Rhodopseudomonas palustris HaA2: one gene and its partner. The protein of the gene in region 2 interacts with the protein of the main gene of each other region in a pairwise test. Links are inferred from orthologs where the notes say so. Each region holds a gene or a part of one and is shown on either strand. Other genes may lie near its edges.

Evidence for each region. Proteins that work in one complex are often made in the same cells at the same time.
Region 1: the proteins of ligA (region 2) and leuS interact in binary tests that used the Escherichia coli proteins (3 or more experiments, as listed by UniProt). The link is inferred for Rhodopseudomonas palustris HaA2 from one-to-one orthologs.

What each region holds. Positions count from the first base shown.
Region 1 is NC_007778.1:425,907-429,824, forward strand. The notes cover bases 283-3,484. They hold leuS (leucine--tRNA ligase), read left to right. Parts: upstream 283-659; coding sequence 660-3,284; downstream 3,285-3,484. Other genes in these bases: RPB_RS01950 (GGDEF domain-containing protein), read left to right, coding at 283-456; lptE (LPS assembly lipoprotein LptE), read left to right, coding at 3,271-3,484. Outside these bases: more of RPB_RS01950, read left to right, coding at 1-282; more of lptE, read left to right, coding at 3,485-3,831; holA (DNA polymerase III subunit delta), read left to right, coding at 3,876-3,918.
Region 2 is NC_007778.1:2,282,703-2,286,397, forward strand. The notes cover bases 315-3,293. They hold ligA (NAD-dependent DNA ligase LigA), read left to right. Parts: upstream 315-721; coding sequence 722-2,866; downstream 2,867-3,293. Other genes in these bases: recN (DNA repair protein RecN), read left to right, coding at 315-397; RPB_RS10105 (multidrug effflux MFS transporter), read right to left, coding at 3,145-3,293. Outside these bases: more of recN, read left to right, coding at 1-314; more of RPB_RS10105, read right to left, coding at 3,294-3,695. UniProt on the Escherichia coli protein: DNA ligase that catalyzes the formation of phosphodiester linkages between 5'-phosphoryl and 3'-hydroxyl groups in double-stranded DNA using NAD as a coenzyme and as the energy source for the reaction.

The sequences.
Region 1 (3,918 bases), 1.9 Mb from region 2 along the record:
CATTGCCTGGCGCTGCTGATGCTCGACGTCGACCATTTCAAGCCGTTCAACGACAGCTATGGCCATCCGGAGGGCGACGCCTGCCTGTCGCGGATCGGCGAGGCGCTGGCGGGCGTGGCCGACGAGACCGGCGGCTTCGCCGCGCGCTACGGCGGCGAGGAGTTCTGCCTCCTGTTGCCGAATACCGATGCGGCGGCCGCGCGCGATGTCGGCGAATTGGTTCGGGCCACGATCGAGCGACTTGGGGTGCCGCATCGCACCAGCGAGTTTCAGCGCGTCACCGTCAGCGTCGGCGTCGCGACGGCTCTGCCGGTCGACACCGCGGCGCCGCGCGAACTGCTCGAGGCCGCCGACGCCGCGCTCTACGCCGCCAAACACGGCGGCCGCAACACGGTCGCCGAACACGGCCTGGTCCGCGGCGCCGATGCGCCCGCGCCAATGGCGATGGCGGGCTGAGGCGGCGCCCGCGCCGGGCCCCGGCCGGACCGCGGAATTGCGCCCATCCCATTGACCCGACGCAGCGTTTCGTGGCCTATTCCGCGCGCCTTGCGCGCGAATTCCGCCTGAGCCGCACCGGTTTGCGACCTCATTCGCGCTTCCTTGAATGTGCACAGCGCTCGAACCGGCCGGCCGACTGATCTCCAGCCTGACTGATCTCCATGAGCAACGAACGTTACAACGCCCGCGAATCCGAGCCGAAATGGCAGGCGAAATGGGACGAGGCGAAAATTTTCGCCACCCGGAACGACGACCCGCGCCCAAAGTATTACGTGCTGGAGATGTTCCCGTATCCGTCGGGCCGCATCCATATGGGGCACGTCCGCAACTACACCATGGGCGACGTGGTGGCGCGGACGATGCGGGCGCGCGGCCACAACGTGCTGCACCCGATGGGCTGGGACGCGTTCGGCCTGCCGGCCGAGAACGCCGCGATTGAGCGCAAGGTCGCGCCCAAGGCCTGGACCTACGACAACATCGCTTCAATGAAGAAGCAGCTCCAGACCATGGGGCTGTCGCTCGACTGGGCGCGTGAATTCGCGACCTGCGATCCGACCTACTACAAGCATCAGCAGAAGATGTTCCTGGATTTCCTGAAGGTCGGCCTGGCCGAACGGGAAACCCGCAAGCTCAACTGGGACCCGGTCGACATGACCGTGCTGGCCAACGAGCAGGTGATCGACGGCCGCGGCTGGCGCTCCGGCGCGGTGGTCGAGCAGCGCGAGATGAACCAGTGGGTGTTCAAGATCACCCGCTACGCGCAGGACCTGCTCGACGCGCTGGAAACGCTCGACCGCTGGCCCGACAAGGTCCGGCTGATGCAGCGCAACTGGATCGGCCGCAGCGAAGGCCTGTTGGTGCGGTTCGCGCTGGATGCGGCGACGACGCCGGCCGGCGAGACCGAGCTGAAGATTTTCACCACGCGGCCCGACACGCTGTTCGGCGCCAAATTCATGGCGATCGCGCCGGATCATCCGCTGGCGCAGGCGGCGGCCGCCAAGAACGAGAAGATCGCGGCCTTCGTCGAGGAGTGCAAGAAGCGCGGCACCGCGCAGGCCGAGATCGACACCGCCGAGAAGCAGGGCATCGACACCGGCATCCGCGCGCTGCATCCGTTCGACCCGACCTGGCAGATCCCGGTCTATGTGGCGAATTTCGTGCTGATGGAATACGGCACCGGCGCCATCTTCGGCTGCCCGGCGCACGACCAGCGCGACCTCGATTTCGTCAACAAGTACCAGCTTGGTAATACGCCCGTTGTGTGCCCCGAGGGCCAGGACCCTTTGAGCTTCGTCATCACCGACGAGGCCTATGACGGCGACGGCCGCCTGATCAATTCGCGCTTCCTCGACGGCATGAGCATCGCGGACGCGAAGGAAGAAGTGGCGAAGCGGCTGGAGACAGCGACGCTCGGCAATGCGCCGGTCGGCGAGCGCAAGGTCAATTTCCGCCTGCGCGACTGGGGGATTTCACGCCAGCGCTATTGGGGCTGCCCGATCCCGGTGATCCATTGCGAGGTCTGCGGCGTCGTGCCGGTGCCGGACAAGGACCTGCCCGTCGTGCTGCCGGAGGACGTGTCGTTCGACAAGCCCGGCAACGCGCTCGACCATCACCCGACCTGGAAGCACGTGCCCTGCCCGCAATGCGGCGGCAAAGCGCAGCGCGAAACCGACACCATGGACACCTTCGTGGATTCGTCCTGGTACTTCGCGCGCTTCACCGATCCGTGGAACGAGACCGCGCCGACCACGCCCGACGTGGTCAACCGGATGCTGCCGGTCGATCAATATATCGGCGGCGTCGAGCACGCGATCCTGCATCTCTTGTACAGCCGGTTCTTCACCCGGGCGATGAAGGCCACCGGCCATCTCGGCCTGGACGAGCCGTTCCGCGGCATGTTCACCCAGGGCATGGTGGTGCACGAGACCTACCGCACCGCCGACGGCCATTTCGCCTCGCCGGCCGAAGTCGCGATCGTGGCCGAGGGCGACGGCCGCCGCGCCACGCTGCTCGACGGCGGCACGCCGGTCGAGATCGGCCCGATCGAAAAGATGTCGAAGAGTAAGCGCAACACCGTCGATCCCGACGACATCATCGGCTCTTACGGCGCCGACACCGCGCGCTGGTTCATGCTGTCGGATTCGCCGCCGGACCGCGACGTGATCTGGAGCGAGGAAGGCGTCAAGGGCGCATCGCGCTTCGTGCAGCGGCTGTGGCGGATGGTGAATGACGCCGCCGCCATCGCCCGTTCGGCCCCGGCCGAGCGGCCGGCGACGTTCGGCCCCGAGGCGCTGGCGGTGCGCAAGGCCGCGCATGGCGCGCTCGACAAGGTGTTGAGCGGCATCGAACGGCTCGCCTTCAATGTCAGCCTCGCCCATATCCGCGAATTCGCCAACAGCTTCGGCGAGGCGCTGGCGAAGCCGGGCCAGCCGTCGCCGGATCTGGCCTGGGCGATCCGCGAGGCCGCGGTCATCCTTGTTCAACTGTTTCACCCGATGATGCCGCATCTGGCCGAGGAATGCTGGGCGGCGCTGGGCCGGCCGGGCCTGGTCTCCGAGGCGCTGTGGCCGCAAATCGAACGCGATTTGCTGGTCGAAGACAGCATCACCCTGCCGGTACAGGTCAACGGCAAGAAACGCGGGGACATCACGGTGGCCAGGGACGCCAACACCCAGGAAATTGAGGCTGCCGTTTTGGCCCTCGATGCGGTAAGACAGGCGCTGGACGGCAAGCCCGTCCGCAAGGTGATCGTGGTGCCGCAGAGGATCGTGAATGTCGTCGGTTAGGCCCGCATTGGCGAAGATGGTCGCGAGGCTGGCGCTCGCCGCAATGCTGGCGGCGCCGCTGGCTGGATGCTTCCAGCCGATGTATGCCGACCGCGGCGACGGCTCGCCGACGCTGCGCGACAAGCTCGCCGCCATCGAGGTGCCGCCGCTCGACGTGCCGAACGGCTCGCGCGTCGCCCGGCTCGGCGTCGAGATCCGCAACGCGCTGATGTTCAAGATGTACGGCAGCGCCACCGGCGCGCCGCCGCTGTATTCGCTGAAGATGAACCTCACCACCCAGCGCTCGTCGCTGATCGTCGATCCGACCACCGCGCTGCCGACCATCGAGAATTACGGCATCGACGCCAGCTACCGGCTGATCGAGATCGCCACCGGCAAGGTGGTGATGTCCGGCAACACCTTCTCGCGCGTCGAATACGACGTGCCGGGCCAGACCCAGCGCTTCGCCCGCACCCGCGCCGGCCGTGACGCCGAGGATCGCGCCGCGCAGGAAATCGCCGAGAACATCAACACCAGGCTGGCGTCGTATTTCTACGCCGGCATCTGAGCCGGTCGTGCGCGCCCGCGCCGCATCGCCGGTCTAACATCGCCATGGTCGCGCTGCGTGGACGAGACGCCACCTCCTTTCTGGCCC
Region 2 (3,695 bases):
GATGATGAAGGTCGCCTCCGGCGGCGAGCTGTCACGCTTCCTGCTGGCGCTGAAAGTGGTGCTGTCGGACAAGGGCTCGGCGCCGACGCTGGTGTTCGACGAGATCGACACCGGGGTCGGCGGCGCGGTCGCCGATGCGATCGGCGGGCGCTTGGCGCGGCTCGCCACCAAGGTGCAGGTGATGGCCGTGACCCACGCCCCGCAAGTCGCCGCCCGCGCCGACCAGCATCTGCTGATTTCCAAAGCCGCGCTCGACAAGGGCAAACGCGTCGCCACCCGCGTCGCCGCCCTGGAACAGGACCACCGCCGCGAAGAAATCGCGAGGATGCTGGCGGGCGCCGAGATCACCGCCGAGGCAAGGGCGGCGGCGGACCGGCTGATCAAGGCGGCGGGGTGATCTCATCCTCGCTCCGCGCGGGGCAGGGTGATCGCATCTGAAAGTTCGCGCTCGCGACGTGCATCACCCTCCCCTGGAGGGGGAGGGTCGCTCGCGTCAGCGAGCGGGGTGGGGTGGCGAAGAGTTCATCCGCCGTGCCGCGGCTCACCCCACCCCGTCACGCATCCCGCTACGCGGGCTGCGTGCCGACCCTCCCCCTCGAAGGGGAGGGTGAAGCGAGCCCGGTGCAATAGCTTCGAATTCCATGCGATTGCCCTGCCGCGCGCGGGGAGTGGTGAGCCAGCCCCGCTTTCATCACCAGGTCCTTCATTGTATCCATTGCGCATGACAAAAGCGCCGAAGCCCGCCCCCGACATCGCCACCCTCACCAAAGCGAAAGCCAAGGTGGAGGCGATGCGGTTGCGGCTCGAGATCGAGCGGCACAACAGCGCGTACTACCAGCACGACGCGCCGACGGTTTCGGACGCGGAGTACGATGCGCTGCGGCGCAGGCTGGAGGCGATCGAGGCGAAATTCCCCGAGCTCGTCAGCGCGTCGTCGCCGACACAGACGGTGGGCGCGGCGCCGGCGCGTGGTTTCGCCAAGGTGCAGCACGCGGTGCCGATGCTGTCGCTCGGCAACGCCTTTGCCGACGACGAGGTCACGGAATTCGTCGAGCGCGTGCAGCGTTTCCTCCGGCTCGATGCGGTGCCGTCGATCGTCGCCGAGCCGAAGATCGACGGGCTGTCGCTGTCGCTGCGTTACGAGCACGGCGAATTGATGCGCGCGGCGACGCGGGGCGACGGCTTCACCGGCGAGGACGTCACCGCCAACGTCCGCACTATCGCGGATATTCCGACCACGCTGAAGGCGAAGACGATCCCCGCCGCCTGCGAGCTGCGCGGCGAAGTCTACATGCTGAAGCAGGATTTCCTCGCGCTCAACAAGCGGCAGGAGGAGGCCGGCGACACCGTGTTCGCCAATCCGCGCAATTCCGCCGCCGGCTCGCTGCGGCAGAAGGATGTTGCGATCACCGCGTCGCGGCCGCTGAAATTCTTCGCCTATGCGTGGGGCGAGATGAGCGACTACCCGATGGACGAGCCGACCCAGTTCAAGATGCTCGGCTGGCTGAAACAGGCCGGCTTCGTCGTCAATCCCGAGATCACGCTGTGTACCAGCGTCGACGACGCGCTCGCATTCTATCGCCGGATCGGCGAGCAGCGCGCGGCGCTGCCCTACGACATCGACGGCGTGGTCTACAAGGTCGATCGGCTCGACTATCAGGAACGCCTCGGCTTCGTCTCGCGCAGTCCGCGCTGGGCGATCGCGCACAAATTCGCCGCCGAGCAGGCGACCACGGTGCTGGAGAAGATCGACATCCAGGTCGGCCGTACCGGCGCGCTCACTCCGGTGGCACGATTGCAGCCGGTGACGGTGGGTGGCGTGGTGGTGCAGAACGCGACGCTGCACAACGAGGACTACATCAAGGGTCTCGGCAATGACGGCTCGCCGCTGCGCGACGGCGTCGACATCCGCGAGGGCGACACCGTGGTGGTGCAGCGCGCCGGCGACGTGATTCCGCAGATCGTCAGCGTCGTGCTCGACAAGCGGCCGGCCGACGCGACGCCCTATCACTTCCCGCACAAATGCCCGGTGTGCGGCAGCCACGCGGCGCGCGAGGAGGGCGAGGCGGTGTGGCGTTGCACCGGCGCGCTGATCTGTCCGGCGCAGGCGGTGGAGCGGCTGAAGCATTTCGTCTCGCGGCTGGCCTTCGACATCGACGGGCTCGGCGAGAAGCAGATCGTGCTGTTCCACGAACGCGGATGGGTGAAGGAACCCGCCGACATCTTCACGCTGCAGGCGCGCAACGCCGCGCTGAAGCTCGAAGATATCGAAGGCTATGGCGAGACCTCGGTGCGCAATCTGTTCGCGGCGATCGACGCGCGGCGCACCATCGAGCTGCATCGCTTGATCTTCGCGCTCGGCATCCGCCATGTCGGCGAGGGCAATGCGAAGCTGCTGGCGCGGCACTACGGCACGCTGGATGCCTTCCTGGCGGCGATGCGCGCCGCCGCGGAAGGGCAGACTGAGGAAGGCAATACGTCGGAGGCGTATCAGGATCTCGACAATATCGCCGGCATCGGCGAGGTCGTCGCTGCCGCTGTGGTCGAGTTCTTCGCCGAGCCGCGCAACGTCGCGGCGCTCGATGCGCTGCTGGCCGAACTGAAGGACGTGCTGCCGGCCGAGCAGGCGCGGCGCGACACCGCCGTCGCCGGCAAGACCGTGGTGTTCACCGGATCGCTGACGAAATTCACCCGCGACGAAGCCAAGGCGGCGGCGGAGCGACTGGGCGCCAAGGTCGCCGGCTCGGTGTCGAAGAAGACCGACTACGTCGTCGCCGGCGCGGACGCCGGATCGAAGCTCACCAAGGCGAAAGACCTCGGCGTCGCGGTGTTGACCGAGGACGAGTGGCTGGCGCTGATCTCTTGACGCGTCATTCCGGGGCGCGAGCGCAGCTCGAGAACCCGGAATTCCGAGGTGCTCTGCCGATCGAGATTCCGGGTTCGCTCACTTCGTGAGCGCCCCGGAATGACCCGGGGAGGGGCGTGCCTGGCCAGTCCGGACGTCATCCTGAGGCGCCGCCGCGGAGCGGCGGCCTCGAAGGATGGGCCGCTTGCGCGCGTCGCCGCATCCTTCGAGGCGCGCCGAGGAGGGCGCGCACCTCAGGATGACGATGCTGTGCGTGAAACGGCGCAGGCAGGCCGCCCTCACATCACCGGCGGCTCTTCGCCTTCTGCCTTCTCGATCAGCTCTTCGCTCGCGATGAGGTTGCTGCGTGGCACCAGGAAGATCATCGAGGCGGCGCAGGCCAGCGCGAGGGCGGCGACGGCGATGTTGAGCGGCAGCGGCGTGGCGAAATGGCCGCCGAGATACGCGCCGAACTGCGAGCACAGCGCGCCGATCCCGAATTGGGTGAAGCCCATCAGCCCGGAAGCGGTGCCGGCCACCTGCGGCCTTATGCTGATCGCGCCGGCGGTTGCATTGGCCATCACGAAGGCGTTGCCGAACATGATGATCATGTGGGTGGCGAACAGCCAGCTCGGCACCTGATTCCAGCCGAGCACGCCCCACGCCAGATTCAGCGCCGCGCCGCCGATCTGCATCGCCAGTCCGAACCAGATCAGTTTGTCGAGCGAATAGCGCGGCGCGAACCGCACGCAGAACAGATTGCCGAGCAGATAGGCGAAGCCGGAGCTGGCGAACCAGGCGCCGTATTCGGCCGAACTGCGGCCCATCTGCGTCACCACGACGTACGGCC